One region of the Neobacillus solisequens genome, then DNA from elsewhere that is predicted to be linked to it. Evidence: riboswitches for the same ligand, from Rfam matches in the RefSeq annotation. Region 1 holds a riboswitch; the other holds the start of a gene.
What was found. A riboswitch is a leader RNA that binds a small molecule or an ion and turns the genes downstream of it on or off. The one in region 1 is predicted to bind S-adenosylmethionine.

Region 1 (16,654 bases):
AACGTAATATGGAAGCCTTGGCTATGTACGGATCCGATTCGACACCGAATGAGCAAATGCACAATTTCATGGAAGAGTTTATTGCCGCTTCAGTACGTGCATTTAATAACAGAGACTTCAGTCTTGTTTCTTCCTATCTTGCGCCACAAGGATCAGGCTATTCCGCGACAGAAAAATACATTTCTCATTTAGAGGAAGAAGGAATCACTGAGGAGTTATTAAATCTCGAAATCCTCGATGTAACGACAACGGAAAAAGGATTTACTGTTAAAACAAGAGAAGAATACAATATTTATTATGAGGATGCCCCTGGCAAAAATACAATTTTTGAATCAACATATAATCTTGAAGCAACTGATTTTGGTCTAAGGGAACTTTCTTTGGAAAATACCAAACCAGTAAAGTCAGTTGCGCTTGAATCTGATGCTGATTATGAATGATTTCTATTAAAACCTTCTAATGTAAACAAAAATGGAGTGTAGTTATTTCTTATGGTAGATATACTCCTTCTTTATTAAGTCTACTTTGGAATTTGTCTGATGGAATATGCAGTATATAAACTACAAAAATGAATGATTCTTAAATAAACAGGTAATTAAGCCTAAAATCAATAAGATTTTTTTCAAACTTGTTGATTTTAGGCTTTTTTGCATCTCATTTAAAATAATTGAATCTTATATGATACTAATCAATTTTTTCATTAAAAATCAATTCACATCGGACTTCATCCATTCCCTAACCTTCTCTTTTGCTCCCATTCGCCAGTTCTTCACAGCCGAGATCGAAACGTTCTCAATCTCCGCTATCTCTTTGTCTGAGTAACCATTTATGAATCGTTGCAGTACCCACAGCCTTTGCTTTGGTGTCATGGTTTCGCAATAGGTTAATAGAATCTCTTTTTCAAAAGGGCAGACGGGGCAGGTATCCTCAATGGTTTCCCAATATTCCTCTTTTGGACATATGGTGTTTTCAAGATCCTTATAAAGGTTATTCAACTCAGTAAGCATACGGCCTCGGATAAAGGTATAGGCGTAGTTTGTAAAGGTTCCTTTCTCGGAATTAAACGAATTACTCGCTTCCCATAAGGCCACAAGCCCGTGCTGATAGAATTCATCCCGACGATTAAATATGTTTAATGTGTTGATGATCTTATGAATCATTGGTTCATACTGTTTTGCTAGCTGTTCAAAACTTTCCAAAGGTGTTCCCTTTCAGGAAAGCGCGCTTTTCCAAGTATTCCTAGGTGACTCCACCATATCGCGAACGAACGATTCAGGCGAATTTCCTTAAATCGCTTTTTTGCCGCTATTTAATGCAAAAATAACGTTTTTTGGCTACAAAAATCATTTTTCTCGCCAAAAAATGCACGAATTGCCCTTTTACTATCAAAGTGATAAATTTTATAATACTTCTATTCAAATGAATGGGGGATATCAATTGTCTTCGGCTATATGGATACTAGAATTAAGACGAACTGTTTGCCAGCAAAGGTGGGATAGGACGAAAGGGACATCGGTACATTTCTGTCGGAACATCAATAGGTTCAAGGATATTGTAGTTAACTAGTTTATAAAAAAATAAGAAAAACTCGACAATAAGCCGAGTTTTTCTTATTCCTATTACTGGTCAATAGAATATTGACAATTAAGTAGTAACAGGTCCTATAATTTCTAAAACGTCCTCAAAAGGAACAGGTCTGCTATATAGATACCCTTGCTGGCGAAAACAACCAAGGTTATGTAAAAATTCCTTCTGATTTTTTTGCTCTACTCCCTCGGCAATTACATCCATTCTTAGGCTGTTTGCCATGGCCACAATCGTTCTCACAATGGCTTCTTGGTCAGGATTGGTATAGATATCTTGCACGAATGATTGATCTATTTTTAAGACTTTAATCGGAAGTCTTTTCAGATAACTTAAAGATGAGTAGCCGGTTCCAAAGTCATCGAGAAGGACTTCGATTCCCATTTCTTCTAATTTTAATAGTTTTTGAGCTATGGCCTCCATGTTTTTCATCATGATGCTTTCGGTAATTTCTATTTTTAAGCAATGCGGATTAAAGTTTGTTTCATTAAGAATCTCGGTCAATTTGGTGATAAATTCATTAGTTTCGAACTGAGGTGCAGAGACGTTGACGGAAATATACGTTTCAGGGTAGCCGCTCTCATGAATTTGTTTACCGTGTAAACAGGCTGTTCTCAGAACCCACTCACCGATAGGGATGATTTGTCCCGTTTGTTCCGCAATGGGGATAAACTCCGCAGGTGAAATGAAGCCCATGGATGGATGGAACCAGCGAATTAACGCTTCAAATCCTGTAATCCTCCCTTTTTGTGTATTCATAATCGGTTGATAGTACAGTTGAAGTTCACTTTTATTGATGGCATTGACAAGACCATGGCCTAATTCCACTAGCCTTGTTAAACTTTCGGTCATACCTTCTTGATAAAATTTATAATGATTAATTCCTTCTCTTTTCGCTTGATACATGGCAGTTGCCGCTTGTTTTAAGAGATGATCCGGTTTTCTTGAGTGTTCAGAGTAGATGCTGATTCCTATACTTGCTGTAATGGGATATTCACGGCCATGGATATAGAAGGGATTCGCAATGTTTTGCAGAATATTTTTTGCTACGATTTCAACTTGGGAGAGATCGGTAATATTTTTAAGCAGGACATTAAATTCGTCTGCACCATGTCTGGAGACAAAATCACTTTGGCTCAATCCCCGTCTGATCCTCTTGGCAATCGTTTGAATAAGTTCATCACCATTTTTAAATCCAAGTGTTTCATTTACCAGCTTAAAATGATCAAGATCAATATGCAAAACAGCTATTTTCTTTTTCGTTTTCTTTACCTTGGCTATGGCATCTTTCAGTTTTGATTGCAGCATTCTCTTATTGGGTAATTTGGTTAAAGAGTCGTAAAAGGCCATAAAATGCAATTGCTCTTCAGCCCGTTTTCGTTGACTGATATCGGTAGTGACACCATCCACACGCTCTACTTCTCCAGAATCATTGATGACAGGAATGGTTAGTTCGTGAATCCATTTCATGTCTCCCTTTGAATCAATAATTCGGTATTCGAATTTGATTGAATCTCCACCTAATAAAAGTTTATCCATTTTCTCCACCAAGGCTTGATCGTGAGGATGGATGTTCTGTTTCCAAAGAAAAGGGTTCTCCAAATAGTCCTTTGGAGTATAACCATAGATTTTTTCACAAGCTTGTGACATGTGTAAAATCTGTTTGCTCTGAATATCTATTGACCATAAACATACATCAATACTATTAATGATATTTTGCAAGCTGCTTTGGTTAAATACTGAATGCTGCTTGGTTTTATTATTGTCCGTAACCTCTTTTGCAAATCCTACAATGCCAGCCAGTTGATTCATAAAATGAATGGGAATGGTGATTATTTGTAATTCGATGAGATGCTTATTCTTATGTCTGATGGATACTTGATAACTTTTTTGCTGGCCGTTTAAAGATTCCGTCAATTGGGATTTAGCCGTACTTATCGAATCTTCGTTTAGAATAGAGAGAAATGATCGCTGAAGCAGCTCGTCCCTTGAATAACCAGTTACGTCTAAGGTGGCTTCATTCAAAAGTATAAAATGACCGTTCAAATCAACAGCAAAACTTGGATCCGGATTCTGTTCAAAAAGAGATTTATATATATCTTCCAATAGCGCCGGATCTTGGAGGCTATTAAACATTTTTGTATATTCATTCCTTCCTTTACAATTAGGACCAATAATATTATCGGGTAAAATTTTCTAATTGAATAGTAAAAAATGGAGGATGTTGATATTTTGTCATACATAATTATATTTTTTATAGATAGAAGTATTAGTAGAATTTGTCGAAAATTTTTTAGGAATATTCGACATCTTTCGCTTTTTGTTCTTTATAAGATACAATACAATCATTATAAAGTAAAAGTGGAAAAATAAGGGGGGTTACCTCAATTGAAAATCAAATCTATTATTTGTTTTTTTCGAAAATACCATAAGTATGACTATTTTTCTGGAACGTGTATCAGATGCGGAAAGGTGAAAAATCATTTTTAACCAAAAGCCTAACAAGGGCTTTTTTATTTTTTGTATTTTAAACAAGGTATTAAGACAATAGCAGGAGGCAAAGGCATGAGCTAAATATAGGAGACTATTAAGCATTTTTGCGTTGTCATTCCTCCATTTACAATTAGGACCAATGATATTATCAGGTGAAAACTTCCAAGTGGATATTCAGTATAGATAATGATTTATAATCATGATTTGCCGTTGGAATTTTGAAAGCGTCGAAAAGTGGGAGAAATCGCCAGAAAAAAATAGAATGATGAAAAATATGGTATAATTTGGGTAAAAAACTTAAGGTGGAGAGAACCATGAGGAAGCCGTTGATCAGGATCTCGTTTTTATTCTTGCTAGTTTCAATTATTGTTTTTTTCAATACCCAAGAAGTAACAAAAGCAGAAACTACAAAGTCAAAAATTTCTTTTCGTATTTTATCACCTACATTAAACTCAATTGAGTATAATGATGAATTATCTATAAAAATTTCAAATATAACATCTCTTTATCAAATTAGTGCAGTAACGGCCCGAGTTGAAGGAAGGGAAGTTACCCTTACACGTACTAATAGTGAATGGGAAGGAAAAATAAATCTGGCTGGGTTAAAAAGAGGAGCGAAAACTCTTGAAGTAAAGGCCACTGATGTGTATGGGAATAATGCCACAAATAAAACTACATTTACATATACGAAACAACCAAAGCTCACCATTTATACACCGCAAGATTTCAGTTTTACAAATAGTTTTATAAGAATCAAGGCAGAAGCCTCTGATTTAGCCGGTGAAAAATGCACTATTAAAATAACGGCACCCGATGGACAGCAAATGGATGCCGTTAATAAAATTGATACCGTAATGTACCTTGATCTTACAAAAATGATGAATAGGAGTACCTCCATAACATTTGTTGCAACTAATGAGACAGGAGGGACAGTTTCCATAACGAAAACATTGTATGCTGATCCCAGTAGTTATTTAAACAAAAAATATCAAGTAAGTGGTGTAATACTAGATTTTAAGGATAATAAAATACTATATAAAACCACAAATAATGAAATAAAATTAAAAGATCTGCAGACAGCAAGTGAGACAACGATTTTTGCATATGCAGGAAGGCTTAAAGGATATATAACTCCTCAAGGGGTACTACTCGCATTATATAGTTCTTATTACAACAGTTTGTTTGTATATAAAAATAGTAATCTTATTTATATTGGTAGAGAGCTTTTGAATAGCCCTTTAAAGGTTGAAGGAAATTATGCAATATGGAACGGGGATTTAAAACCAAGTTCAAATTCGGAAGATTTTTCCGGAAGAGAAATCTATTTACTAAATTTAGAGACTGGGAATGCACAATTGGTACGTAAAGATGGAATGGTGATTGATGTCACCGCTAACGGAGAGGTCATTTTTGTATCATCAGGAGCGGTTTATCGATATTCGGATGGTAACATGATCAAGCTTTCATCTAGTGAACATGTTTCCTATACAAATGTGTTTTCAGATGGGAACATTACAGTATATGGTGATCAACCGTCTGGAAGTTACAACAGTAAATTAATTTTAAATAAGGATGGGATAGAAAAAACTATTGATGTAGATTCAATGCCTTTGGCCGTTAATAATGGCTATGTGGTATATTCGAAATCCATAAACGGAACAAGCCAAATCTTCTTATGGAAAAACGGAGTATCAAAGCAGCTGACTCATTTTGGGTTAAATGTATCACTAGAATCTCTTAGTGCAAATGGAGATGTCATTGTAAAAGCCTATGGGCTTTATTCAGATCCCGGGAATGGGTACTATTTTATTAATAGAGAAGCCAGTACACCAATAAGATTGTATACAATTGGTGTAAAAAATAAGAATTTAAACTTAAAAAATTACTGGATTGGAAATGAATTATACGGTGTGATTGGCGGTTCTATTTTAAGAATCGATCCTAATCCAATTTTTGTTACTGGTATTAAGCTTGCAGAAACAAAGCTTACATTGAATACCGGTGAACAGCATCAGTTAAAAGCTAATATACTCCCAACCACTTCAACAAATCAAAAAGTGTTCTGGTCCAGTAGTAATTCAGCTGTTGCCACAGTTAATTTTAGAGGAAAAGTAATGGCTAAAAAGGTGGGTACCGCCGTCATAACCGTTACCACAGAGGATGGAAAAAAGCAGGCAAGCTGTAGGGTAGTCGTTACAGATATAACACCACCAAAAATGCCGGTTGTGCAAGCTGTCACGAACCAGTCAACCTTTGTTACAGGAACGGCCGAAGCAGGATCAACTATAACCGTATCAATTGGCTCAAAGAAATATCTAGCTAAAGCAAATTCTAAAGGCTATTTTAAAGTAACAATTGCCAAACAAAAGACTGGAACAAAAATACTCGTCACAGCAACAGATGCCGCGGGAAATACAAGTCCTGCAAGGGTCATTATTGTAAGATAACTAAATGTCGGTAATCATCTTAAAAGATTTGCTTTTACACGGATGCTAAGAGGACATCTCTAGAATGGGACATCAAAAAATGGTACCAGTATAGGCTGAACACTCTTTTTTCGAGTGTCCTACCAACTGGTACCATTTTTAATTTTTATAAGATAACATTGCCAAAAATTAAAAGTGTGTGTAGACCACGTCCTGAATCAGTTTAATCTCAAATCTATGGTAACCGTTCAGGTTAACTATTAATATCAACTAAATAATGAAGCAACAACGTAAACATTGAACACTGCACAATAGTGTAAATCAGGAATCCCAGCTTTCCATCTTTACTCACAATCTTCGGATAAGAAAGACTTAAGAAAAAGAGTGCTGCAATTGGAATCATGTATCTTCCTTGAACCCCGCCTATTATAGGTGCTCCCACGGGACTAAAGCCTACATAAAGAGCCGTATAGATTAGGAGAAAGACTATTGAGAAAATACCTAGAAAAATAAAGCGGTCTATATTTCGTACTGGGATTGAAATCTCCGTCTCTTCCTTTATGATTCCGAATAATAGGAGCATAAAGAGATACGAGAAAATTACAATAGAAGGTGCCTGGTATAGATAATTTGATGTGGCTTTTCCCAGCATCGAAATGACTAGCGTATTCCCTTCACTATATAAGGTATCAATAAAGTACTTAACGTAATATAGCGGATGAGTTAGGACAAATTTTACTTGATCACCTGGTGAAACTCCAGGATTAATTCTTAGGTCAGGTACAGACATGTTTTTCAAATTCATCAAATTCCAAATGACAAATGGAATCATACAGCCTATAAACAAGTAGGCGAATTTTTTTATATACTCTTTTTTACTCGAAAACTTTGAAGTAGGGATAATTAAAAATAAAAAGAGTATCGGAATGTATACAATTTTTGATAAGGCTATAAACAGCCCAATTAAAATGGCAGTAGCTATATGCTTCCTGTTTATTTGATTTACCTTCCCATAGGCTAAGTGAAGAATATAGGCAACAAATAGTAAAGCAGTTGCATCGGTTATTCCATCTGCAGACAGGGAAGCTGCTAGGATCAGTGGCGCCGGGATTAACGCCAAAGTAAAGAATAGTTTTCGTTTTACCGGAACTATTTTTAAAGCCATATAGACAATTGAGATATAGGCGATTAAATTAAATAATCGACCGAGATACATCATCGCTAATGGTGAATCGAAGATCAGCCTGCCCAACATCATCCCCAATGCCTGGGGAAAATAAATTAATGGAGGGTAGGAACTGGCATAATTCCGCGTGAAAATCCTGTGGTCGGAGTCCAGCTTTTTAGCAAACTCCTGCCTCACAAGTTCATATTTAAAGCCATCCTGATGAATAAATCGGACATCCTGTACCGTATCAACGAGGCTAATGGGTATATAGTTTCCTAGTCTTTGATCAACCGTCTGATTGGTAAATTTCCCTTCGGACACTTCAAAGGAACGAAAGTAATGTTCAATTTCGTCAAATTGATCGAAAGGAGGAATGATCAATGTAATGATAAGACCAAACGGGATCGCAATAATCAGAAATACCTTATGTAAATGATCTGAACATTTCCTGATTAGGACAACGGATCCTAAAAAGAGCAGAAGTAATGCTACCCCCACTAAAACAAAGGCTGTTTTACTAAGTAGGGGCTTATTCTCTACTTTCAGGACTTTAAAAAACAAATCCCCCGGTTGCTTTTTCCCGTTTATGGTGAGACTTCCATTCTTATAAGAGTCTTTTGCACTCCTCCAAAGGGTAACCGTATTCCCGCTCTGTAAGTGATGTCCCTCAAGACTTACGATATAACCTTTCCCTTTTGCTTGATGAACCGGTGGAAAGTCTATATAAAAGTTTTTGACATCCGGAAGCTTGGAAAGACTTAACTTCTGTCTGGAAATCATTTTTCCGCTTTTTTGTTCCTTTAACGTAAAAAGGAGAGTTCCGTGATTTTTCCTGCCGTAGGTTCCGAACTGTAATTGAACCCGTGAAAATGTATTTTCTTCCACACGAAATGACTGGGATAACTTCATATTCCCAGTTAATTCTCCAAGAGTCATATCGTTTCTTTGTTGATTGACTACAAGGTGCTCAGATTCACGTTCGTGGATAAAAATACCTCTATTTTCATAGATGTATAAAGAAGAAAAGAAAAAAACAATAGTGATTATCAGCCATGGCAGCCAGTAATCTTTGATTTCTGACTGAATCCATTGTTTGTAACCTGCCATGCTAGTAGAGATGCTCCTTTACTAGAGATTTTGCCATGATTTAACGGGTGATGAGATAGACCCCAAATAGAATCACACCTGTTCCAACCCATCTTGTAACAGGAATACTCTCTTTAAATAAAAAAAGGGCAATAAATATAGCAAACACATAGGCCAAACTTTGTAATGGATACAAAAAGCTTAGTGGCAGCTTAGAGAGTAGATACATCCAAATGCCTGTTGCAGCGATATAAAGAACAAAGCCTGCTAAAATAAACGGCGAAAAAAAGAATTGGAAGAACTTTTGAATGATATTTCCGTGCAGATGCAAGTTTTCAAGTCCAATCTTCCAAGAAGTCTGACCCAATACCAAACAAAGAATATTAGCTAAAATAAGTATGTATTTCATGTATGTAACCTTCCGTCCATAGTTTCATTTGCCTGCATTTTTTCAATTTCCTTTTTTAAAATACCAACCTCCTGGACCACATGAGTTAATTTATTTGATAACTTGGATATGGTTAAGGTCAGACTAAAAATAAGAAAGAATTGAAAAACAAATGATAACAGGAAAATGGCATTTACAGGCTCCACAATACTAAGTGTGGAAGCAATAAATTCGGCAATTTTCGAAAATGATGCTAACAAGATATTCACAACACAAAAAAATAACCAAATTAATGAATATCGTAATTCTAGACGATACTTTCTAATCATATTAACAATGATAATGAATGTAATGATAGAAGCAATAAATAAAATGATTTGCAGTTGTGTAGTAATCATAATTCTCACCTAAAAAGATTCTAGTGGCCTACGTCAGCCCAATTTTTCTTAAATTATCAATAATGATGGCTAGGGAAACTTTAATCATGTAATAAATTGATCGTATAAAGTTTATACTGGACTCTCCGCCCTCGCGTTCATTCATCACGACGGGAACTTCTTTAATGGAATAATTATTCCGCAATAGATAAACGATGGATTCAGGTTCGGGATAGTCCGATGGATACCGGTTACTAAATAACGTGATGACTCGGCGATTGCAAGCTCTAAATCCTGAAGTAGGGTCGGTAATTTTCTTTTTTTGTAAAAAATAAATTAAGCGGCTGAAATAGTTGATGCCAATTCTTCTCATAAACGAAGATTGAAAGCCCGCTTTCTCTAAGTACCGGGATCCAATGATAAGGTCAGCTTCACCTTTTATAAGTGGATCGATTAGGGATTGAATATACAAAGGATTATGCTGTCCATCTCCATCTACCTGAATCGCAATATCATACCCATGCTTTTCAGCGTACTTATATCCTGTTTGCACAGCCCCGCCAATCCCTAGATTGGAAGGAAGATCTATGACGTTGAATCCGAAATCCCGACACATTTCTGAAGTATTATCGGTCGAGCAATCATTAATAACAATTACATCTACGTTCTTTATGTTACTGAAAAGTTCAGCTAAACGATGAATATTGGCGCCCTCATTAAAAGCAGGAACAATGGCCAGAACCTTCATGACAAAATAACTCCCTTTTAAAATAGTAATCTATCTCTATTTAATCCGCAGATGAAACTTTGTGTAAAAATATGGAAATAAAAATTAAACACTTTAAAATTATAACATAACGATACTATTCTTCAAATTATCGACATATAGTTCACAAATTGTTCACATTTTTAAAATAGTAAAAGATATCAATATATGACTATTTGAAACAAATCAGATTGGGTGGATATGGGTTGGGTTTGGGTGAAAACATTTGGGTGACAGGCACCGTTCGTGGACAATTGTCCTTTTGTGGTGGACACTCAGGAGTTGGTAGGGGGCCGACATCCACATACTTAAAACCATTCTTAATTCCAAGTTGCTGTCATATTATAAACTAAAAAACTTGGACAAAGGTGATGGGTATTTATCAGCAAATAATGGCGACGGTAGTTGGCAGTTTTCTTTTGGGTATAGGGGTTAATGGTTTTTTGATCCCGCATCATTTTATTGACGGCGGAATTTTGGGGCTGGCTTTGATCCTACATTACTTTTTGAAGGTTCCGACGGGTTTTGCAATGGTGGGACTGAGCCTGCCTATTTGTTTATTAGCCTCAAAGAATGAAAAAACCTATTTCTTAAGTAGTTTATTTGGTTTGTTTTTATCGTCCATATTTATTGATGTTCTCGCACCTCTTCGTTACCAATTTCTGATTTCTCCGCTAACAAGTGCTATCATTGGGGGAATGGTCATTGGGATAGGTGTTGGGCTCATGCTGTATTACAAGACAAGCTCAGGAGGGACGGATCTGCTGGCTAAAATGATTTCAAAATCTCTTTCGTTGAATATCGCATGGATTATTATCTTCATCGATGGGTTGATTGTATTAGCAGGTCTTTCTGTGTTGAATTTGGATCGAATTTTTTATTCTTGTGTCGTGATCGTTGTTGGTGGGGTGACCACCTCTATGATTGAGGGGAGATAGAAGGCCATGTGAGTTCCAAAAGCCTTTAAAGGCTCAGTAGACTTTAAATGGATGAAAGACAAGTACCTCATTTTTAATAATGGTATTGTCCATCATAGCTGGGATGAAAGACATCAGGCTTCTATTAGAAATGAAAACTGTCCTTCATAAGCTTGATGAAGGACACTGACATGGTTAGTAACAAGTCTTTTGTCTTTCAAAACGCAATTTGCCATAAAGGCTTTTTACATGCAAAGATTTTCATTATATTTGGGACCATATGATACATAATATTGCGACTAGTTTTATTGTATATAAAATCAATTTTGTTGACCTTAGTAATCCCAGTAAGAATTAGCGAAGAAAATCTTATGATTGATACCCCCGTTCACCACTCATTATAATAATAGTAGTTTAACAACTTTGGAATCGAGTGTGAAATAGAAATGGCCATTTTAAAAAATGATTGGTCTCCTTTGTTGGAAGGAGAGTTTGAAAAGCCGTATTATCAACGGCTAAGGGGAATTTTAAAAGAAGAGTATCAAACGAGAGTGATCTATCCGGAGCAATACGATATATTTAATGCCTTGCATCTTACTCCGTTTCATCAGACGAAGGTGGTCATTATCGGACAAGATCCGTATCATGGCCCGGGACAGGCACATGGATTAAGCTTTTCTGTTAAACCAGGCGTGGGTATTCCGCCATCATTGCAAAATATTTATAAAGAACTGAAAGCGGATTTGGGGTGCACGATCCCGAATAATGGGTTCCTTGTAAAATGGGCCGAGCAAGGCGTACTGATGTTGAATGCGACATTAACGGTGCGTGCAGGGACACCGAATTCTCATAAAGACCTTGGGTGGGACCTATTTACGGACAAAGTGATTGAAACCTTAAATCAGCGGGAAACACCGGTTGTGTTTATCCTTTGGGGGAATTTTGCGCAACAAAAAGAACAGTTGATTACCTCACCGCATCATTACATCATCAAATCTCCGCACCCAAGTCCTTTTTCTGCCAATAGGGGGTTCTTTGGCAGCCGACCGTTTTCCAGAACAAATGCGATTCTGCGGGAAATAGGGTTGGAGGAAATTGATTGGCAAATTCCTGATTTATAGAGGGATTTCGTTATTTTTTAAAAGGCTCTTTAAACTTGTATGTTGATTTCCACTCCAGGCACTTCGCTTTCCGTGGGCGTTTCGGCGAGTCTCCTCGGCGCTTGCGCCTGCGGGGTCTGTCCAGAACCGTACTCCCACAGGACATTGATTTTCTACCTAGAATTCGCCCACGCACGAAGGAAATACGGTAGCATTTTCGAGGAGTCTTCGTGCCTTCCGCTCCAATCAACAGGGTTTAAAATCAACCGTATTCTTTAACATAGCCTTTTAAAAAAAGGTACCTGACCGTGATAGTGGGCAGGTACCTTTCCATTTATACACAAGCTTTAAATTCGCTCATAATATTGTTGATGATTGTTTGAACTGGTAGGATTTCTTTGATTTCATGGACTCTGGCTCCGGCAAAAACTAGACCATTCTCGCAATCTCCATTCATCGATGTGATCAAAGAATCAAGCGTACAGAAACGATAAGAACAATTTTTCAAGCAATCCATGCACTTTTTGATTTTCACCTTTTTGTCATCTGAAATAAGATCAATAAAATGGTTTTTAATGGCACGCCCCTGGAGACCAACCGTTGTTTTGACCAAAATGGTATCTTCCTTTTTGGCTTGTACATATTTTTCTTTAAACGTTAATGGGGCATCACATTCATCACTAGCGACGAATCTGGTTCCGATCTGTACACCAGACGCTCCCGCGCGTAGGGCTCTCGCAACATCTTCCCCCGTCATGATTCCCCCAGCAGCAATGACCGGGATCGTAACAGCTTCCACCACTTCAGGCAAAATATCAAACAAAGGTCTATCTGTACCAAGGTGTCCGCCGGCCTCATGACCTTCCACCACAACGGCTGAAGCACCAAGACGTTCTGACAATCTAGCCAGTTTTGCGGAAGATACAATCGAAATAACGGGAATACCGGATTCTTTTCCCCAAGCATACATATCTCTAGAAATTCCAGCGCCTGATATGATGAAATCAACTTTTTCATCAATGGCTGCCTTCATTTTTTCAGCAAAGTCATTCATAGCGAAAAGAACGTTTACTCCTATATAGCCTGAATCCTTTATATTTTCCTTCGCTTTTCTTATATGTGATCGCATTTCATCAACGGAAATTCCAGTTCCTGATATAATCCCAATGCCCCCAGCATTTGCAACAGCAGAGGCAAGTCCGCTTAAAGAGATTCCTACACCCATGCCACCCTGCATGATTGGTACCTTTGGCATCATATGACCTATTTTTAATTGTGGAAAATTCAAGAAAAAAACCCCATTTCATTACGTTTTTTAAGTAAACCTAATATCCACCACTTTAAACAATAGGGTGTCTAAAAAATAGTGATGAATGTAATGGTCCATCCTCACAGTTATAAATAAATTACTAATTGCCACATAATGTTCAAATTTAACGTTTTCAGGGAGAGGTCAATTTGTTGATGTTAAATAATATTTTCTGAAAATATTGAGCGTATTGACAATTCTAAAAATGACTGATAAGGTTATAAAAAAAATATTTCTTATCCAGAGAGGTAGAGGGACTGGCCCGATGAAACCTCAGCAACAGGTCTGCTTAAGATACTGTGCTAATTCCAGCGGGTGATTAACCTGATAGATAAGAGCGGTCCGTTTCTATTTGTCAGTGAAGCACTCATTTTTGAGTGCTTTTTGTTTTTTCTGGATAGCTAAAAAGGAGAGTATGAATGGAAAACAACAATGGGAGAGAATTTCAAAGGGAAATGAAAACGCGTCATATTGTCATGCTATCGCTTGGCGGTGTGATTGGAACTGGATTATTTTTAAGTTCGGGCTATACGATTCAACAGGCAGGTCCGTTTGGGACGATCTTATCCTATCTGATTGGTGCATTAGTGGTGTATCTAGTCATGCTTTGTTTGGGAGAGCTTTCTGTACATATGCCTGAAACGGGTGCCTTTCATACCTTTGCAGCTAAATACATCGGACCAGGAACAGGATATACGGTCGCCTGGTTGTATTGGTTAACGTGGACGGTTGCCTTAGGTTCTGAATTTACGGCTGCGGGAATGCTTATGCAAAGATGGTTTCCATCGGTCAATGTTTGGATCTGGAGTGCCTTTTTTGCCGTTTTAATTTTTATCATTAATGTATTAACGGTTAAATTTTTCGCTGAAACTGAATTCTGGTTCTCATCTATAAAGGTCATCGCCATTGTGGTCTTTATTATTTTAGGTGTAGCGGCGATGGTAGGCATTCTTCCCATGTCCCATTCAAACTCAGCACCTTTCTTTTCAAATTTGGTAAAAGGGGGCCTGTTTCCTAATGGTGCTTTTGCCATTCTCATAACCATGCTTGCGGTGAATTTTGCATTTTCAGGAACGGAATTAATCGGGATTGCAGCTGGAGAAACAGCGAATCCGCAAAAAACAATCCCGAAGGCCATTCGCACGACTTTATGGAGATTGATCCTCTTTTTTGTAGGAACCATCATTGTATTATCTGCGCTACTGCCTATGAACGATGCTGGCGTATTAGAGAGTCCGTTTGTTGCTGTTCTAGAACGTATAGGGGTGCCTTACTCTGCCGACATTATGAACTTTGTGATCTTAACAGCCATTTTATCTGCTGCCAATTCAGGACTGTATGCTTCCTCAAGAATGCTTTGGTCATTAGCTAATAAGAAGACCATTTCACCCATGTTTGCCAAAATGACTAAACAGGGTGTTCCCATCAATGGCGTTATTTTCAGTATGTTAGGCGGAGTTTTATCTTTGTTCTCTAGCATTGTTGCACCAGATACTGTATACATTGTGCTAGTATCCATTTCCGGTCTAGCTGTGGTGGTTGTATGGATGAGTATTAGTGCCTCCCAGTACCTATTTCGCAGACAATTTTTAAAAGAAGGAAATTCAATAGAGGACTTGGTTTATCGTACGCCACTTTATCCGTTTGTTCCAATTTTGTCATTTATCTTGTGTCTTGCATCCTGTATTGGAATTGCGTTTGATCCAACTCAACGAATAGCCTTATATTGTGGTATTCCATTTATATTACTCTGCTACGGCAGCTACTATCTTACACAAAATCTAAAGAAAAGAGGCGCCCATTATGTCCAACAAAATCAACCCAATTGATACCATTTTATCCCAACATTCTATTATGCTTCTAGATGGAGCCTTAGCGACAGAACTGGAGTCCCATGGATGTAATTTGGATGATCCCCTTTGGTCTGCACGTGTGTTACTTGAAAATCCTGAATTGATTTATCAGGTTCATTCTGATTATTTTCGTGCCGGGGCGGACTGTGCCATTACGGCAAGTTATCAGGCAACAATTGATGGTTTTTCCGCTCGTGGAATAGAAAAGAAGGAAGCTTTAGAATTAATGAAGCAAACAGTGCTGCTGGCAAGAAGGGCAAGAGATGATTTTTGGAAGGAAACTGCGCAGCATAATCGGCCTAAGCCATTAGTGGCTGCATCTGTTGGACCATATGGAGCTTACCTAGCTGATGGTTCAGAGTATGTAGGAAATTACGGCGTAACAGATGAAAGATTAGTAGAATTCCATCGTCCTAGAATGGAAGCATTGATTGAAGCCGGAGCCGATTTATTAGCATTTGAAACGATCCCTTCTTTACAAGAGGCGAAAGTGTTATCGTCCCTATTGCGAGAATTTCCGGAGGTATATGCATGGCTATCCTTTTCTTTGAAAAATGAAAAAGAAATTAGTGATGGTACTAAGCTTGCGGAGTGTGCACAGTATTTTGACGAGGACCAACAAATCATTGCCATTGGTATAAATTGTGCACCAGTAACCTATGTTACTAGTGCCATTAAGGAGTTGCGCACGAACACGAAAAAGCCTATTCTGGTATATCCAAATTCGGGAGAAACCTATAATCCGGTAACAAAAACTTGGCATGGCCAAGAATTATGTGGAAGGTTCGAACTGCAATCCGAAGAATGGTACAGAGCAGGAGCAAGGTTGATCGGAGGATGCTGCCGAACAACGCCCCATCACATTGAAGAACTTTCAAAAAAGTGGCGCTACTAAAAGCATGAATGTGTCTAATTTCATCGACATTTTTCGAGAATTGACAGGTATATCTCAATTAATCAAACGTTTGATTAAGACCGATATTTTTACAGAAAAGGAAACAAAAGCCTTGAATAGCAAGGCTTTTTTTATTTTAAAGGAGTGAAAAAATGGCAAAATAGGTGTAGTATTTTGTCTAAAATTTAGACTATTGTAAATATTTACATAAATAGATTGGTAGATTACAATTTTACATGTACTATTTTTTTAATAGAGATAAAGGGAGGCTAAATCGTGAAGAAGAGAGGAA
Region 2 (16,654 bases), on a different contig from region 1:
ACCGTGATTTGATTAGCTAATTCTTCAGCAGTTTTATTTAATTGCATCTGGTTAATGACAATATCCAAAACGGCTGAATCTCTAATAATTACCTGAAGTGTTTTTCTTGATTCCTCATCTGCTCCAATGATTATTCTTGAAGAAGATTGATACAGAGGTGTAATAGCAGCATTATTTAAAGTAAAACCTGCTATTCCTGAGATTACTGTTAGTAGGGCTATAATCCAAAATCTTCTTTTGATCACACTTACTATTTCTTTTAAATTAATTTCCTTTACCTTGGGACTTTGGTCATTTCTATTTAGATTAATCGTATTCATGAAACCACCTTTATTTTAAATATTTTAAGAACATAGGAGTAAATATTAGTTTGTTTATTTCACCAGTAAATCCATACTTTATATTTAACATTTTAGTTCTATATAAAGAACGTGTCAATGCTTTCTTTCCCATTTTCTACTATTTAGGTGATTCAAAAACTAGACGCTAAGCTCCATCTGCTTCCTGAGCAGATGATTAAACATCCCTTTCTTTTCATGTGCCAGTTGGGCAAATTGACCTTTCTGGATAATCTCTCCCTGCTCTAATACAATCACTTGGTCGGCATTCCGAATGGTTGATAATCGATGAGCAATTACGATCACCGTCATTCTTCCTTTTAGTCTATCTAATGCCTCTTGAATCTTGGACTCATTTTCTGTGTCTAAGGCACTTGTTGCTTCATCTAATACTAGAATGGAAGGTTTGCGAAGGATTGCTCTGGCCAAAACGAGCCTTTGCCGTTCTCCACCAGATAATCTTATTCCTCTATCTCCAACAATAGTCTCCAATCCTTCCGGCATCTTTTTAACAAAATCCGCTGCTGCCGAAAACTCTAGTGACTCCCAAATTTGAGTTTCATTTGCCTCAGGATTTATCATAAGGAGGTTTTCTCTAATAGTGGCGTTAAACAGAAAAGGTTCCTGTGGTACATAACTAATTGAACGTCTTAAAGACAACAATTTATCCTCTGAAAGAGGTTCCCCATCAATAAGGACACTCCCGGACTCTGGTTTATTCAACCCCATAATCATATCTATTAAAGTACTCTTTCCTGCCCCGGATGGACCTACAATGGCGGTCATACTTTGAACAGGAATATTCAAATTAATATTTTGAAGTGCATAGCTTGATTCTTTTGAGTTATATCTAAAAAATACTTCCTTACATTCGATACCCTTTTGAATGTGAAGAGGTTTAATATCCTTGTAGCTTGTGTTATTTGAAACCTCTAATGCTTTGTTACATCTTTCTTGTAGTACAACTAATGAGCGAAAGGCGGGTATTGTTGTTGCAATTTGCTCCATACTAGCTTGAATACTAGTAATTCGAGGCCATAATCTTGAAAATATCATTAATATGAGAAAAAATTGTTCAGGTTTCGCATCAAGCATCAGAAAATAAATCAATAGAAAGATTGCTATTAAACTGGCTGAAGCAATTTTATAAAAAGTTTGGGAGGTTGTTTTTAATTTAATATAATCAATTTGCTCCGAGACCATATCGTTTGTTAAACTCCTCAGCCATCGTAACCTGGATTCTTCCAAGGTGTTACTTTTTATATCTTTAATACCATTTAATTGATCCGTAATACCTGCAAGATATTCCTGGGCTAACAAGGACGTTTTTAACCCTAGTTGTTTTGACTGCTTGATGAATCTGCGGGAAAAGAAGGCCAGTATAAATCCTGAGACTAAGACAAATAAGGTTAATTTTGTTGATAACCAGAATGCAATTCCAATTTGTATAACTGTAAAAACCATTGATGATAAAAATTGTGTAAATTGAATAATCCCACCTGTTACGCGGGAAAGCTCCATGGTCATGACGTTAATCAAATCTGACTTTTTTTGTTTCGTAAAAAATTCCCAATTTGCCTTCATTATTCCATTGTAGGTTTCAACTCTTAATTGCCGGACAAACCCCTGTGTAATTTTAACATTCCTAATTTCTAAGTTTTGCTGAAGCAAATTTTGTGTAATAACTAACAAAATATAACAACCCAAAATCATAGCCAACACCATTAATTTAGGGAATTTCTGCAAGAAATCAAATACCTGCAAAAATTTTATAGTTTCCATATCTACACTGATTATTCCACTGTAATGAATCATTGGAATTAATAGAAATATCCCCATTCCATCAAGGAAACTTACTAATCCCATACCGAAAAGATTTAAATATAGGATATTACCAGAGTAGGAATATAACTTTTTTATAAAATAAAATACGTAATTCACTATTTACGCCCTCCTTGCTTCGGAATAATTCTTCGTTTTCCTTAAGATCACAATAATCGGCCGCAACGGGAAATATAGAAAATGAAGAATTTTCGGCAGAGGAAAAAACTCTGCGTCCTCCGGATAAGGATAAAGGGTGCTCGCAAAGAAAAGCACTTTTTGTCTCTTGGACATTAACGAAATTAAATGTCGCTTATGATACTCAGACACATCTTTTGGCACTGGGTATGTATGAAGATTAACCATTTGTTTTATATAAAACAAAGCATCTCCTGCTAACTGCTTTGTCTGCTTTCGATTTATGTTTTCCATCATTTCATCAGGTACTTTTGTGCATAGCAATTCTGAAGCTAAATATAATGCCTGACCACCCAATTGAAGAAATTGATTTTCTCTAAGTAAATCCTTGGTTTTGTTCCAATTAAGTTCCATTTTTACTAATTTTTCAATATCCATTAACCACCTTAGTCTTGACCAGCCATGGCGCGCTCCATGAGATACTAAAAATAAAAATAAATCTTCAAACCCTAATGTATAAACAGGGTAACTTGTTAATTTACTAACTCTTTTTCGATCCCACAAATCATTAAAATTTGGCTCTTTCGCAGGACCAGGATTCAGTCTCCAGTGGATTTCGACTTTTATCTGTTTTTCCGGATGGGAAAACGTAATATGATGATGTCGCCATTTCCAATCATTTAACACAGTTTCAATATAATCATCTTTGATATATCCATGATCCAATAACAGTTTTTCTGCAAGTGATAATTTTTCAATTGGTATTAATATGTCTATATCAGCAGACGTTCTTAACGATACATCGCCATAAAGGTCAACTGCCAATACTGTTCCTTTTAAAAATAGACTGCGAATGTTATTTTTATCAAATAATTTAGCAACATTTTCTGTTTCGCCACTGAGAAAAAGCATGCGAAAAATGTTTTTTTGATAAGAGAGTTTCAGCTTTTGGCACACGAATTCCGGAACAAATTCACTGTCTAGTTCTTTGATTTTTTTATAAACAATCGGAAAAACACGATGATGAATAGTTAATGTATAAAAAGTATCCCAATTTATTTTTTCCAAGAGATCAGGGCTTAATTTATCTATTGTTTGCTCCTCATTTATTAAGGAAAGTAACAATTTTAATTCTATAGGAAATTGCTTTACCTGCTCTTTAAATAATGTATCCACTTTGGTTTACTCCTTTAGGTTCTATCCATTCATACACCTTGCAAATTTTCCTACTACTGTAAATTGATCCATAACTTCCTCGCCCGTTATAATCAACGTTCCACTTCTGAGCCAAGCATGGGCTGCCAATTGTCCATCCTCATCTCTTCCAGTTCCTAAATAAAGAGTACAATCGATCTGCCTTCTTTGCAGCATTTTCATTGCGGCTATGGCCTTTACCAAACACTTACTTTGCCAAGGTGTGTAATTGCTCATAATATAAATAGCATTTGATATGTTCTTTAAAAGTTTCTCTTCTGAAGGATTCCGGTTAAATGAGGATTCCTCCATATGTTCACCCAAAATAGGGGCAACTTTTGAAAAAGGCATCGATTTTAAAATGCGCCCCCAGGCCAAAAAGATAAAAGCCTCTATAAACAATCGCTTTTCTTTTGAATCCAACAACACAAATGTTTTTACTATTCGGGCAAGTTTCATGACAAAATCCCCCTAATTCACGATTTGAATTAGGCCCTCATTATTTAAATGGTTGATAAAGGAGAGAACATCCTGCTCACATACTTTTTGCTCAATTTCGTAGTCCTTCAGTAATCTGTTTACTACTTCCATAATTTCTGTAGGTGACTTGATTAATTCCCAAATTTCTCCACCTATTGTCCCTAAGTTGTAGTATTTTCCACTTTTAATACTAAGCATGACTTTTTCACCATTCATATCACTAACTACATTGCCTTCTGCTTGCAAGACTACTGATGCTAGTGAAATAGTTTGTGTACTAATCATATTAGTCCCCCCTATTTTATATTGGATAACAGTAGAGACATTAGTTCGGAAGCTGTAAACTCTCCAATTGGTCTCTGTAATTGAAACATATTAATGTGATTTAAAATTTTTGCTGATTCTTTAAAATGCCATTCTGTCATACCTAAACGGGTTACCAAAAAGTTCCGGTAAGTATGTATATTTAAAGTATGCAATTGTTCTAATCCCTCAATTTTCTTTAGGTGAGGCTTTTCTTGTTCGTTAATCACCAGCTCAAAAATAGCTTCTAGTGGTATTTTTTCTTCTAGAAATCGTTCATGAACTGGAACAGCAAATTTTGTTTCTCTATCAAATAATGGTTGTAAATTGGCTGATTCTATACCAAATTGGTTTAGGCTTTCTTGCCACAATTTCTGTTGAGGATAGGATGGAGTGACATAAGGAACATTGTTTTGATCAAAAGATATTGGTATGACATCATCACTTAATAATTGATAGCCCTTATTCATTAATGCTGCCGCCAAGGTTGATTTCCCCGCACCTGAGTGACCCACAATGGCATAGGCTTTCCCTTCAATTGCAATAGCACTTCCATGCAATGGTAGGATCTTTCGCTGAAGAAGTACGGCTCCCATACAGGTGCCAAGGATATATAGGCGTATTTTATCTTCTTCTGTCCCTTTTATTGGAGATACGATAATTTCTTTTCCATTTTGAATAGAAAAGATCGCCGTATCAGGAACTTCAAACATGATTTCATTTCCTTGCACAACAAACTTTTTCACTGTTCCGGAATCTATTTCATACCAACGTTGAGATAAGTCACGTTTTTTAATTTCGATGTCTGCCTCATTAACTGTATGTTTTAATAACGTCATTTCAGGCAAAACTATTTCACTTAATAGATTCAATCCAAATCCCTTATACAATAGGGCACTTTTTGTGATAGTCATGTTCTCACTCCAGCTACCGAGAAAAATTTTTAAAAGCCCTTACACACTTTGCATTGTATAAGGGCAGTTTTGTGGCCATGATTCACTGAAATCTACATTCATTAGCTGTACTTTACTGGATCGTCTGGATCTGGTTGTACTGCATCTGGAATTTTATGACCAGGTCCTGCCATAGTCATGTTAACGTTCAGTACTTCTAATTCAGGAGTGCTCCATTCTTTTTTCATGCTATCACCTCCTTTCAAGCAACTTTTTTTATAAATCGATAGAATATTAAACTACGCATTAATATTTTAAAATCTTGATCGTAGACATATTCCGGACCCGGAATCTCTTTAAACTTTGGTATAATGGTACGAATGAACTCTATATTTAAGTATTCAGCTACTTGAGCATCATTAAGCATTTGCTCTAACTCGTTTATGAACTTACTCCAATGTGACGTCATTCTAATGATTCCATCGGCACCTTGTGCTCCTCTAGTTCGAAAGTTCAATCGTATATTGTCTGGTAATAAATTTTTAGTTGTTCTCCTGATTAGAGCTCTGTCTAAACCATTTTGAACGTATTGTTCCTCAGGTAGGGATAAACAAAAACGAGCGACACGCAGATCATTAGTAGGATCACGATCCCATACTTTATATGGCAGCGAAAATTTGGATCCATACGTTCCTGTTATATTCCAGTAGTAAAGCTGTTCAAATTGCATTTTTCTAATTTCATACCAATTTTGCGAGATGGTTCCATTCCGATCAATTCCATGACTTAATAGGGTTTCGAATACTCCCATATTCTCGGCAAATTCTGAATTGATCATTAGTGGAGAAGGGTCCACTTCTTTCCCAGTGAAAATTCTACCAACTAATGGAAATGTTTTCCGAGCTACAACTGACACAACTCTTGACTTTTTTACTTGCAGGTTTCTACTATATAAAAATATTTCTCGAATACTTCGAATCAGCTGAAACTTTTTTAATAACCTGACGTGGTATTCTAACGCTGGACCCCAAGAAACTGTCCAATTTCCTCTTTGACCATTAAGAAGCACCCCTACACCTTTTTGGTTAGCCCGCTCATAAATCCCTTTTAGCCAATAACTATTTTCAAAAAACTTATAGGGCATTTCTAAGTGATTTAGCCATTCATCAATGACTGTGTATGAACTTTCCCCCTCAAAATCCAGAAATTCGGGTACTATATTCCCAACAAAATTTACAGTCGATTCAATCAGTGGACGCTCATTAGCTACCCGACTTTTAGGGGTCCAGTCCTCAAACTCTTGTAAAGGTACGTAGCTAAAGGTATGCAATTGTTTGCTCTCCCCGCGCAATGCTGGAGCAGCTAGACACGCCACTGATCCGGAATCTAATCCGCCGCTTAGGTGAGCGCCCACTTTGTGAATCGTTCTTAATCGGTCATTAACAGCCCTTTGGTAGACCTCCTTAAAGGCCTCTTCATATTCCTCATTAGACTTCAATTTCAACTTATTTTCTTCTGGCAACTGACAATACCTTGATACTGTTAGTTCGCCATTTATCACTTTTAATGAATGTGAAGGGGGAATTTGCCGCAATGTTGTATAAACCGTTGAAGAAGGATCTACCGATTCAAACATCCCCGGATTCGCTAAAAACTCTGCAATCCATTGTTTATTTAATGTTTTTTCTATGTATGGTAATTTCAATAAAGGGGCCATCACAGTCGAGAATGCAAACTTGTTGTTTTGAAAGTGGAAGTAGAGAGTCCTTAAACCAGAATAATCCCTAGCCCCAAACACCTTCTGCTCTCGCTCATCCCAAATCATATAGGCAAAATCGCCAACTAAATACTTGGGTGAGTCTTCGCCCCATTTATCATAAGAAAGGAGGATTAGTTCGCTGTCCGTTATGGATTTTTGCTTTGCCTTTGGGATTTGGAGTTTTTCAAATAGTTCAGCCCGATTATCAATGATGGCATCGGCATTTATGGCCAGTTTCCTTTCTAGATCATAATAAGGAAGCTTCTCACCGACAGACTCTGGTGTGATCCATTGTGCATGACAGCCGAGGAAGATTTTGTCGCTATACCAAGTTTGAACATCATCTGCTGGATATTTTTCTAGTTCTTTCATTAATATTCTGCCGTGTTCAACAATTAAAGGTTCATTATTCATATGATAGATCCCTGCTATAGCACTCATGGTTTTCCTCCACCAACTATGTAAAAAGTCATTAGTTAAATACTATTATCCTATTATTCTTCCTTTTATAACCGAATATTCTGAATAAATAATATGAAACAAAGGTTCTAAAAAAAGAACACAGTTAGAATATTCATTTAAAAGATTATATATACATAAAACCTTTAATTACCGGTATATTTACCTAATTATTTTCTTTTCTACCTAATAAATCTGGGATACAAACTCTTTATCTGTTCTACATAAAGAACAACTTGATAAAACTATATTATAATCTAATAGTCTCATTGTCAACCATCTTCCCCCTTACAAAATCCAGCAAATTCTGCAATTTCTAAAAATTTATTGACACCTTTTATAAATTGTAGTAAATTTTATAAAAAGTCTTAATATTGATTTTCTTATCAAGAGAGGTCGAGGGAATGGCCCTGTGACGCCTCAGCAACCTTCAGTGGATTTTTTCACTGAAAAGGTGCTAACTCCTGCAAATTGTTAATTTGCGAGATAAGAAGAATGACGCTTTGGTCGGATTACAAAAGTCTTCTTCTTATAGAGGGCTTTTTTCTTTTATTACCACGCTTTAATGCCGCAATGCTTTAAAGTGAGAAAACACTACAATTTTACTAAACAGGGAGTGTGCACAATGTACAAAATTGATACGAAACTTGCTCAAATTGGAAACAGAAGTGAAACGGAGACAGGCACCGTGAATCCACCGGTATATTTTTCAACTGCCTACCGCCATGCAGGAATTGGGCAATCGACTGGGTTTGATTATACTCGGACAGGAAACCCAACACGCCAGCTCCTTGAAAAGACGATTGCTGATTTGGAAGGCGGCGATCAGGGGTTTGCCTGCAGCTCTGGAATGGCGGCGATTTTCACGATCCTCTCCTTATTTCAATCTGGAGATGAGTGGCTTGTTAGTGAGGATTTATACGGAGGGACTTATCGTCTATTGGAAAAAGGATATAAAAAATGGGGCTTAACATCTCAATATGTGAATACGTGTTGTCCGGAAGAGGTTGAAAGCAAGATTACTCCGCAAACAAAAGCCATCTTTCTCGAGACTCCTACCAACCCCCTCATGCAGGAGGCAGATATTGCAGCGATTTCCGAGATTGCAAAAAAGCACGGAATTCTGCTGATTGTTGATAATACCTTCTATACTCCGCTCTTGCAGCAGCCGATTAAGCTTGGTGCGGATATTGTCATCCATAGTGCGACCAAATATCTGGGTGGACATAATGACGTACTTGCCGGATTGATTGTTGCCAAAGGCCAAGATCTTTGCGAGCAACTGGCCCTTTATCATAACGGAGCCGGCGGTGTGCTTAGTCCGTTTGATTCCTGGCTGCTTATGCGCGGTATGAAGACTCTATCCTTAAGAATGGAGCGCCATGAAAAAAATGCGCAGGCCATCGTTGAATTCCTTTCCAAACATGATGATGTCATTGATGTTTTATATCCGGGACGCGGCGGAATGGTTTCCTTCCGAATTAAGGATGAAACGTGGGTTAACCCATTCCTGCAGAATTTAGAACTTATTTCGTTTGCGGAAAGCCTGGGCGGAACGGAAAGCTTCATTACTTATCCAGCAACACAAACCCATGCTGATATTCCTGAAGAAATCCGCATTCAACAAGGTGTTTGTAATCGATTGTTGCGTTTCTCTGTTGGTACAGAAGATGCGGAAGATATTATTTTTGATCTTAGTCAGGCGTTTGCCAAAATTCGTGAAGGAGTGATTGCATAATGGAAACCGAAGATTATTGTTTTGAAACGAGGCTGCTTCATAACCGTCATAAAGTGGACCCTGCTACGGGTGCGGTAAGTGTTCCGATCCAGCATGCATCCACCTTTCATCAATTTGATATCGACCAATTTGGCAAATATGATTATGCCCGCAGTTTAAATCCGACTCGAGAAGCACTGGAGGATGTCATTGCCGAATTAGAGGGCGGCGTGAAAGGCTTTGCTTTTTCATCAGGAATGGCGGCCATTTCCACAGCCTTCTTGCTTCTTTCTTCCGGCGATCATGTCGTGATTACGGAGGATGTCTACGGTGGGACGTTCCGAATGGTGACCGAGGTTCTTACACGATTCGGGATCCAACATACGTTTGTCGATATGACAGACCTTGATCAGGTAAAACAGGCAATTCAACCTAATACAAAGGCCTTTTATGTTGAAACACCTTCTAACCCGCTATTAAAAGTGACGGATATTCGCGCAATCAGTCAATTGGCGAAAGAAATTGATGCGTTGACTTTTGTGGATAATACATTCCTAACTCCACAGCTTCAGAAACCATTGGAGCTGGGAGTTGATGTGGTGCTACATAGTGCTACGAAATTTTTAGCGGGACATAGTGATGTCGTTGCCGGGCTAGCTGTTGTGAACGATGACGCGCTAGCGAAACGGCTTTACTTTTTACAAAATTCCTTTGGAGCGATTTTGGGAGTTCAAGATGCCTGGTTAGTACTACGCGGGTTGAAGACTCTCCATGTTCGCCTGGAACAATCGCAAAGATCGGCATTAACCTTGGCAGAATTTTTACAAGCCCATCCGCTTGTCGAAAAAGTATACTATCCGGCTCTTGAGGATCACCCCCAATACGAAATTCAACAGGAACAGGCCTATGGTGCCGGTGCGGTTTTATCGTTTGAACTAAAGGATGAAGATGTAGTTCGCTCCTTTGTTTCCAATGTGAAGATTCCGGTATTTGCTGTGAGTCTTGGTGCGGTGGAGTCGATTTTATCTTATCCTGCAAAAATGTCACACGCTGCTATGCCGCAACCAGAACGTGAAAAGCGAGGCATTAAAAATAGTTTACTTCGTTTATCTGTCGGTCTGGAAAATCCGGAAGATCTTATCAAGGATTTTTCCCAGGCCTTTGAAAAGCTTGCACACAACGAATTGGTCTTACAACGAGGGGAATCGAAATGAGCTTTTTAGAAAAATTATCGAATCAAATCTTAATTGGGGATGGCGCAATGGGAACGCTGCTCTATTCCTATGGTACGGATTGCTGCTTCGAGGAGCTGAATCTTTCCCAGCCCGAACAAATTCAACGCATTCATCAGGCTTATATCGATGCCGGCGCCGATGTGATTCAAACTAATTCGTATGCGGCCAATTATTTGAAGCTGCAGAGGTATGGTTTGGAGGATTCGGTGAAGGAGATTAATAGTGCCGCTGTTGTGAATGCGAAAAAGGCGGCGCAGGGAAATGCCTATGTACTAGGTACCATTGGTGGCAATCGCGGCATCAAACCCAATTCTATTACTATAGAAGAAATTAAACGCAGTTTCCGTGAACAGCTGTATTGTCTATTGCTAGAAGGTGTTGACGGATTGTTGCTGGAAACCTTCTATGATCAGGAAGAGCTTGAAACAGTACTGGCGATTGCTCGTAAAGAAACGAAACTGCCGATTATTGCACAGGTTTCCTTGCAAGAGCCGGGTTTTTTACAAAATCGGACTCCTGTAAATAATGCTCTGAAACGGCTTGAAGAGATTGGTGCTGATGTCGTGGGGATTAACTGCCGGCTTGGTCCGCACCATATGCTGGAGGCACTGGCTCAAATTGAATTGCCGAAGCATGCGTTTCTGTCAGCCTATCCGAATGCCAGTCTCCCCGCTTATACAGATGGGAAATTTCATTATGACGGAGATGCCGATTATTTTCGGCATTCTGCACAAAGCTTCCGAAATGAAGGGGTCCGCTTAATAGGTGGATGCTGTGGCACGACTCCGGCTCATATTCGCGCTTTTGCAGCAGAAGTAAAGAGTAGTGTACCAATTTACGAAAAAGTCGTAAAATTAAAACCAAGGTCGATTCATGTTGAAAGCCAATCAGCGAAACGGGATTCTATCCCGCTTCATGAAATTGTGAAAGAACGGCCTTCTGTCATAGTAGAATTAGATACTCCGAGAAAACTAGATACGAAAAAGTTTTTTGAAGGAGCAAAAGCATTAAAAACAGCAGGTATCGATGCGATTACGATGGCGGATAATTCGCTGGCCCAGGTGAGAATCTCCAATGAATCACTTGGCTATTTAGTGAAACAGGAGTTGGGCATGCGCCCACTGATCCATATCGCCTGCCGAGACCGTAATATCATCGGATTGCAATCCCATTTAATGGGGCTTCATACTTTAGGGATGCATGATGTGTTGGCGATAACCGGTGATCCAGCGCGAGTTGGCGACTTCCCAGGAGCCTCTTCCGTTTATGATGTCTCTTCTTTTGAGTTGATTCAAATGATTAAGCAGCTCAATGAAGGGTTATCGTTTTCTGGGAAAGATTTAGGGCAGAAAACGGCCTTCAGTATCGCCGGTGCATTTAACCCGAATGTCCGTTCACTAGAAAAAACCGTAAAACGTTTGGAAAAGAAAATCAGTTACGGTGCGGATTACTTTATTTCTCAGCCTGTTTTTTCTGAGGAAAAGCTCGTGGAAGTGTATGAGCATACCAAGCATCTGAATGCACCGATTTATATTGGGCTCATGCCTTTGACAAGCAGTAAGAATGCCGAGTTCCTTCATAATGAAGTGCCCGGCATTAAAATTACCGACTCCATTCGTGAACGGATGGCGAAGCTGAGCGATAATCCGGTGGCAGCCGCCCGTGAAGGAATTGAGATTACGAAATATTTGATTGATGCTGCATTGGATTTATTTAATGGCATCTATTTGATCACACCATTTTTACGTTATGAAATGACCGCTGAACTGGCCCATTATGCCCGACAGCGTGCAGGTGAAGTGAGGGGGAACAGCTATGCCGAAAACACCATTTACTGAACAATTGAAAAAACGGATCCTCGTGATGGACGGGGCCATGGGAACGATGTTGCAGCAAGCTGATCTTACCGCAGATGATTTTGGCGGCGAAGAGTACGAAGGCTGTAACGAAAATCTTGTGTTGACTGCTCCTGAGGTGATCGCCAAGGTTCACCGTGAATATTTGGAAGCAGGCGCTGATATTATTGAAACAAATACCTTTGGCGCAACGAGTATTGTTCTAGATGAATACGAGTTGGGCTATAAAGCCTATGAAATTAATAAAAAAGCCGCGTTGATTGCTGCAGCTGAGGTCGAAAAAGCATCGACGCAGGAATGGCCGCGTTATGTTGCTGGTTCGATGGGACCAACGACTAAAACTTTAAGTGTAACCGGTGGAACCACGTTTGAAGCTTTGGCCGTTTCCTATGAGGAGCAGGCACTCGGTCTCATCGACGGAGGCGTCGACTTGTTGCTCTTAGAAACAAGCCAAGACATGCTGAATGTAAAAGCAGGCTTTGTCGGGATACAGAATGCCTTTGAAAAAACAGGCAAAACCTTGCCATTGTTTATTTCAGGAACGATTGAACCGATGGGAACTACGTTAGCTGGACAATCAATTGAATCGTTCTTTATCTCGGTTGAGCATATGAAACCTGTTGCAGTAGGCTTAAACTGTGCCACCGGTCCGGAGTTCATGCAGGATCATATCCGCTCTTTAGCTGCTCTTGCTTCAACAGCCGTCAGCTGCTACCCGAATGCCGGCTTGCCTGATGAAGAAGGTCATTATCATGAGACACCGGAAACTTTGGCAAAGAAGCTTTCTGATTTTGCAGCCCACGGCTGGCTTAACATTGTCGGCGGCTGCTGTGGTACAACACCGGATCATATTCGAGCCATTTCTGAAGCAATGAAAAATTATCTGCCGCGTGAGTTTAAACCATCTGAGCTGCACATGGTCTCTGGTATTGAACCGTTTATTTATGATGACCCAACATTGCGCCCCATCATGGTTGGGGAACGGACCAATGTTATTGGATCACGAAAGTTTAAACGGTTGATTGCGGAGGGGAAATTTGAAGAGGCTGCCGAAGTTGCCAGAGCTCAGGTGAAAGGCGGCGCCCATGTCATCGATATTTGCTTAGCCGATCCTGATCGTGAAGAGCTAGTTGATATGGAGAATTTTATTACCGAAGTCGTCAAGAAAATTAAAGTCCCATTGGTGATTGACTCCACCGATGATAAAGTAATTGAAAAGGCCCTTACTTTTTCACAAGGGAAAGCGATTATCAACTCGATTAACCTGGAAGATGGTGAGGAACGCTTTGAGACAATCGTTCCATTGATTCACCGTTATGGTGGAGCAGTCGTTGTCGGAACAATTGATGAAAAAGGCATGGGGGTAACGGCGGAGCGAAAACTGGAGATTGCCAAACGGTCTTATGAGCTTTTGGTTCATAAATACGGTTTGAAACCTCAGGATCTGATTTTTGACCCCTTGGTATTCCCTGTCGGAACTGGAGATGAACAATATATTGGTTCAGCAAAAGCTACTGTTGATGGAATTCGTCTAATTAAGGAACATCTGCCAGAGGTACAAACGATTTTGGGAATCAGTAACGTTTCCTTCGGCTTGCCGCCAGTTGGCCGGGAAATTTTAAATTCCGTGTTCTTGTATCACTGTACGCAGGCCGGTCTCGATTATGCGATCGTCAATACCGAGAAATTAGAGCGTTTTGCCTCGATCTCTAAGGAAGAGGTCGAGTTGGCCGAGAATCTCCTATTTAACACAAACGATGCAACATTGGCCGTATTTACTGATTTTTATCGTGATAAAAAGAAAGAAACGAAGTCCGCCATTCCGAATATGACGCTTGAAGAGCGGCTTTCCTATTATATTATCGAGGGCACAAAGGAAGGTCTATTACCGGATTTGGAACAGGCTCTTACTCAATACCCTGCCCCATTGGATATCATCAATGGACCATTGATGGAGGGCATGAAAGAAGTTGGCCGTCTATTCAATGACAACCAGCTGATCGTTGCCGAAGTGCTGCAAAGTGCTGAAGTCATGAAAGCCGCTGTTTCTTTCTTGGAGCCATACATGGAAAAAGGCGATGTCTCCTCTTCAAAAGGAAAAGTCATCCTGGCAACGGTTAAAGGGGACGTGCATGATATTGGGAAAAACCTCGTCGATATCATTCTAAGCAATAACGGCTATGATGTCCGTGATCTTGGCATAAAAGTAACACCTGCTGATTTAATTAAGGCGATCCGTGAAGAAAAACCGGATATGGTTGGGCTGTCAGGTTTATTAGTAAAATCCGCTCAACAAATGGTACTGACGGCTCAAGATATGAAAGAAGCAGGTCTGTCCCTGCCGATTCTAGTCGGCGGTGCAGCTTTATCCCGTAAATTTACCGATACGAAAATTTCTAAAGAATACGATGGACTTGTGCTTTATGCAAAGGATGCCATGACTGGTTTGGCTTTGGCCAATCAACTCCATTCGCCTGAAGAGCAGGAGAAGTTATTTGAGGAAAAAAATAAAAAGCTAGCGGCAGCGGATATCCCGTTAGACTTGCCGGTTCGTTCCACTTCTTCTGTGGCTGTCAAACCAAAACCAGCTGTGTCTAAGGATGCTCCTGTATTCGTTCCAAAAGATACAAAGAGACACGTATTAAAAACATATTCCCTTTCCCATATTGAGCCCTATATCAATATGCAAATGCTTCTTGGGCACCATCTTGGCGTAAAAGGGAAAATCGCCAAATTACTGGCAGAAAAAGATGAAAAAGCGGTTAAGGTGAAAGAAATGGTCGATGGATTGTTAGCGGAAGCCAAAGCCAATAACTGGGTCACTCCGGCGGCTGTCTATCAATTTTTCCCGGCACAATCAGACGGCAATAAGGTGTATATTTATGACCCTGAAGATTTGAGCCGCGTCGTTGAAACCTTTGATTTCCCGCGTCAGGAATCCGAACCTTTCCTTTGTTTAGCGGACTATTTAAAGTCAGTTGACAGCGGTGTGATGGATTATGTTGGCTTCTTTACGGTAACGGCTGGAAGAGGCATCCGCCAAAAGGCTGATGAATTAAAGAGTGAAGGTCGTTTCCTTGAATGCCACGCGCTTCAGGCCATGGCATTAGAAAGTGCTGAAGGATTCGCCGAATTGATTCACCGTCAAATGCGCGACCGATGGGGCTTCCCGGATCCCATCACATTCACCATGCAGGACCGTTTCGCTGCTCATTACCAAGGACAACGCTTCTCCTTCGGCTACCCGGCCTGCCCCGATTTAGAGGATCAGAAAAAGCTGTTTAAGCTGCTTCAGCCAGAAGAAATCGGGGTGCAGTTAACAGAGGGCTGCATGATGGAACCAGAGGCCTCTGTTTCCGCAATGTTGTTTGCTCATCCGGAAGCTAGGTATTTTAATGTGTTGAAATGATTGAGTTGTTGTCCCCCGCGGTGATGCTGCGGGGGATTTTTAGCGTGGAATTGGTAGGGGCTTAGGTAGATCTGGTGCATTTCCGCGGACTCAGGCTTGATTCCCGCCGATATCCTGGTTAATCCCGCGGGTTTTGGCTGGAATCCCGCTCGTTTTTGCCGGAATCCCGCGCGTTTTTACCGGAATCCCGCAAGCTTTAACCGGAATCCCGCGAGCCCCGCAAAATATGAACATTCCTTGACAATTAACCTTAATTCCTATATAGTTACCCAGGTAACTAATTTATAAAAAACGGAGAAAATTATTTATGTACCACGAATTATTCCACACTCTTCATCAGCTTTCACGTCATCTGACCAACAAATTAAATGAAGCATTAAAACCATTAGGATTATACAGCTCACAATGGGCTGTAATATATGTGCTACACGAAAAAGGTTCATTAACCCAAAAGCAACTTTGTGAGTATTTGTTTGTTGAAGCACCTCCGATGACCCGGACAATTCAGCGCCTCGTCAGTCAGAGGTATGTCATGCAGATTCCCGGAAAGGACAAACGGGAAAAATATATTCAATTAACGGAGGAGGCTATAAACTCCTATCCCAAGTGGGAGCAAGTCGTTAACGAAACCAATAAGGCGCTTTTAGAAGGCGTACCCGACACAATACAGAAACAACTTCTTCAGCTGCAAATAGGCTGGCTGGGAAAACTTCGATAAGGAGAGGATTACATGAACAAATCTACGTTATGGACAAAAAACTTCATCAGTATTTCGTTCAGCAACTTTTTTCTATTTTTATCTTTCTATATCCTGTTGGTCACCCTGCCAACCTATGCACTGAATGATTTACATAGCAGCGCATCAACCGCAGGATTAATGACCACGGTTTTTTTATTATCTGCCATTATCTCACGACCGTTAGCCGGACAGTGGCTGGAGCGTGCCGGGAACAAAAAGGTCTTACTAACCGCCCTAATGATATTCGCGGGCGCCTCTTTGTTTTATTTTTTTCCTAAAAACATCGTTGGCTTCCTCGTCATACGACTTCTGC

Region 2: another riboswitch for S-adenosylmethionine. It lies ahead of ACI3K6_RS10800 (methionine biosynthesis PLP-dependent protein); the one in region 1 lies ahead of mmuP (S-methylmethionine permease).

The regions. Positions count from the first base shown of each region.
Region 1 is NZ_JBKFGJ010000006.1:5,005-21,658, reverse strand. Features, by position in the region: gene ACI3K6_RS07670 (zinc ribbon domain-containing protein) at 1-440, shown strand, start outside; gene ACI3K6_RS07665 (sigma-70 family RNA polymerase sigma factor) at 708-1,199, opposite strand; gene ACI3K6_RS07660 (sensor domain-containing protein) at 1,645-3,720, opposite strand; gene ACI3K6_RS07655 (Ig-like domain-containing protein) at 4,392-6,524, shown strand; gene ACI3K6_RS07650 (DUF2142 domain-containing protein) at 6,757-8,778, opposite strand; gene ACI3K6_RS07645 (EamA family transporter) at 8,819-9,166, opposite strand; gene ACI3K6_RS07640 (DUF2304 domain-containing protein) at 9,163-9,543, opposite strand; gene ACI3K6_RS07635 (glycosyltransferase family 2 protein) at 9,572-10,270, opposite strand; gene ACI3K6_RS07630 (YitT family protein) at 10,660-11,226, shown strand; gene ACI3K6_RS07625 (uracil-DNA glycosylase) at 11,652-12,326, shown strand; gene ACI3K6_RS07620 (NAD(P)H-dependent flavin oxidoreductase) at 12,640-13,593, opposite strand; SAM riboswitch class I at 13,848-13,952, shown strand; gene mmuP (S-methylmethionine permease) at 14,034-15,443, shown strand; gene mmuM (homocysteine S-methyltransferase) at 15,418-16,362, shown strand; gene ACI3K6_RS07605 (immune inhibitor A domain-containing protein) at 16,639-16,654, shown strand, end outside.
Region 2 is NZ_JBKFGJ010000010.1:17,757-34,410, reverse strand. Features, by position in the region: gene ACI3K6_RS10840 (YveK family protein) at 1-320, opposite strand, end outside; gene ACI3K6_RS10835 (ABC transporter ATP-binding protein) at 480-2,279, opposite strand; gene ACI3K6_RS10830 (nucleotidyltransferase domain-containing protein) at 2,283-3,473, opposite strand; gene ACI3K6_RS10825 (lasso peptide biosynthesis B2 protein) at 3,495-3,950, opposite strand; gene ACI3K6_RS10820 (lasso peptide biosynthesis PqqD family chaperone) at 3,963-4,256, opposite strand; gene ACI3K6_RS10815 (aldolase) at 4,268-5,188, opposite strand; gene ACI3K6_RS10810 (paeninodin family lasso peptide) at 5,290-5,415, opposite strand; gene ACI3K6_RS10805 (asparagine synthase-related protein) at 5,430-7,367, opposite strand; SAM riboswitch class I at 7,766-7,878, shown strand; gene ACI3K6_RS10800 (methionine biosynthesis PLP-dependent protein) at 8,011-9,123, shown strand; gene metC (cystathionine beta-lyase) at 9,123-10,316, shown strand; gene ACI3K6_RS10790 (bifunctional homocysteine S-methyltransferase/methylenetetrahydrofolate reductase) at 10,313-12,175, shown strand; gene metH (methionine synthase) at 12,153-15,602, shown strand; gene ACI3K6_RS10780 (hypothetical protein) at 15,693-15,836, opposite strand; gene ACI3K6_RS10775 (MarR family winged helix-turn-helix transcriptional regulator) at 15,910-16,320, shown strand; gene ACI3K6_RS10770 (MFS transporter) at 16,333-16,654, shown strand, end outside.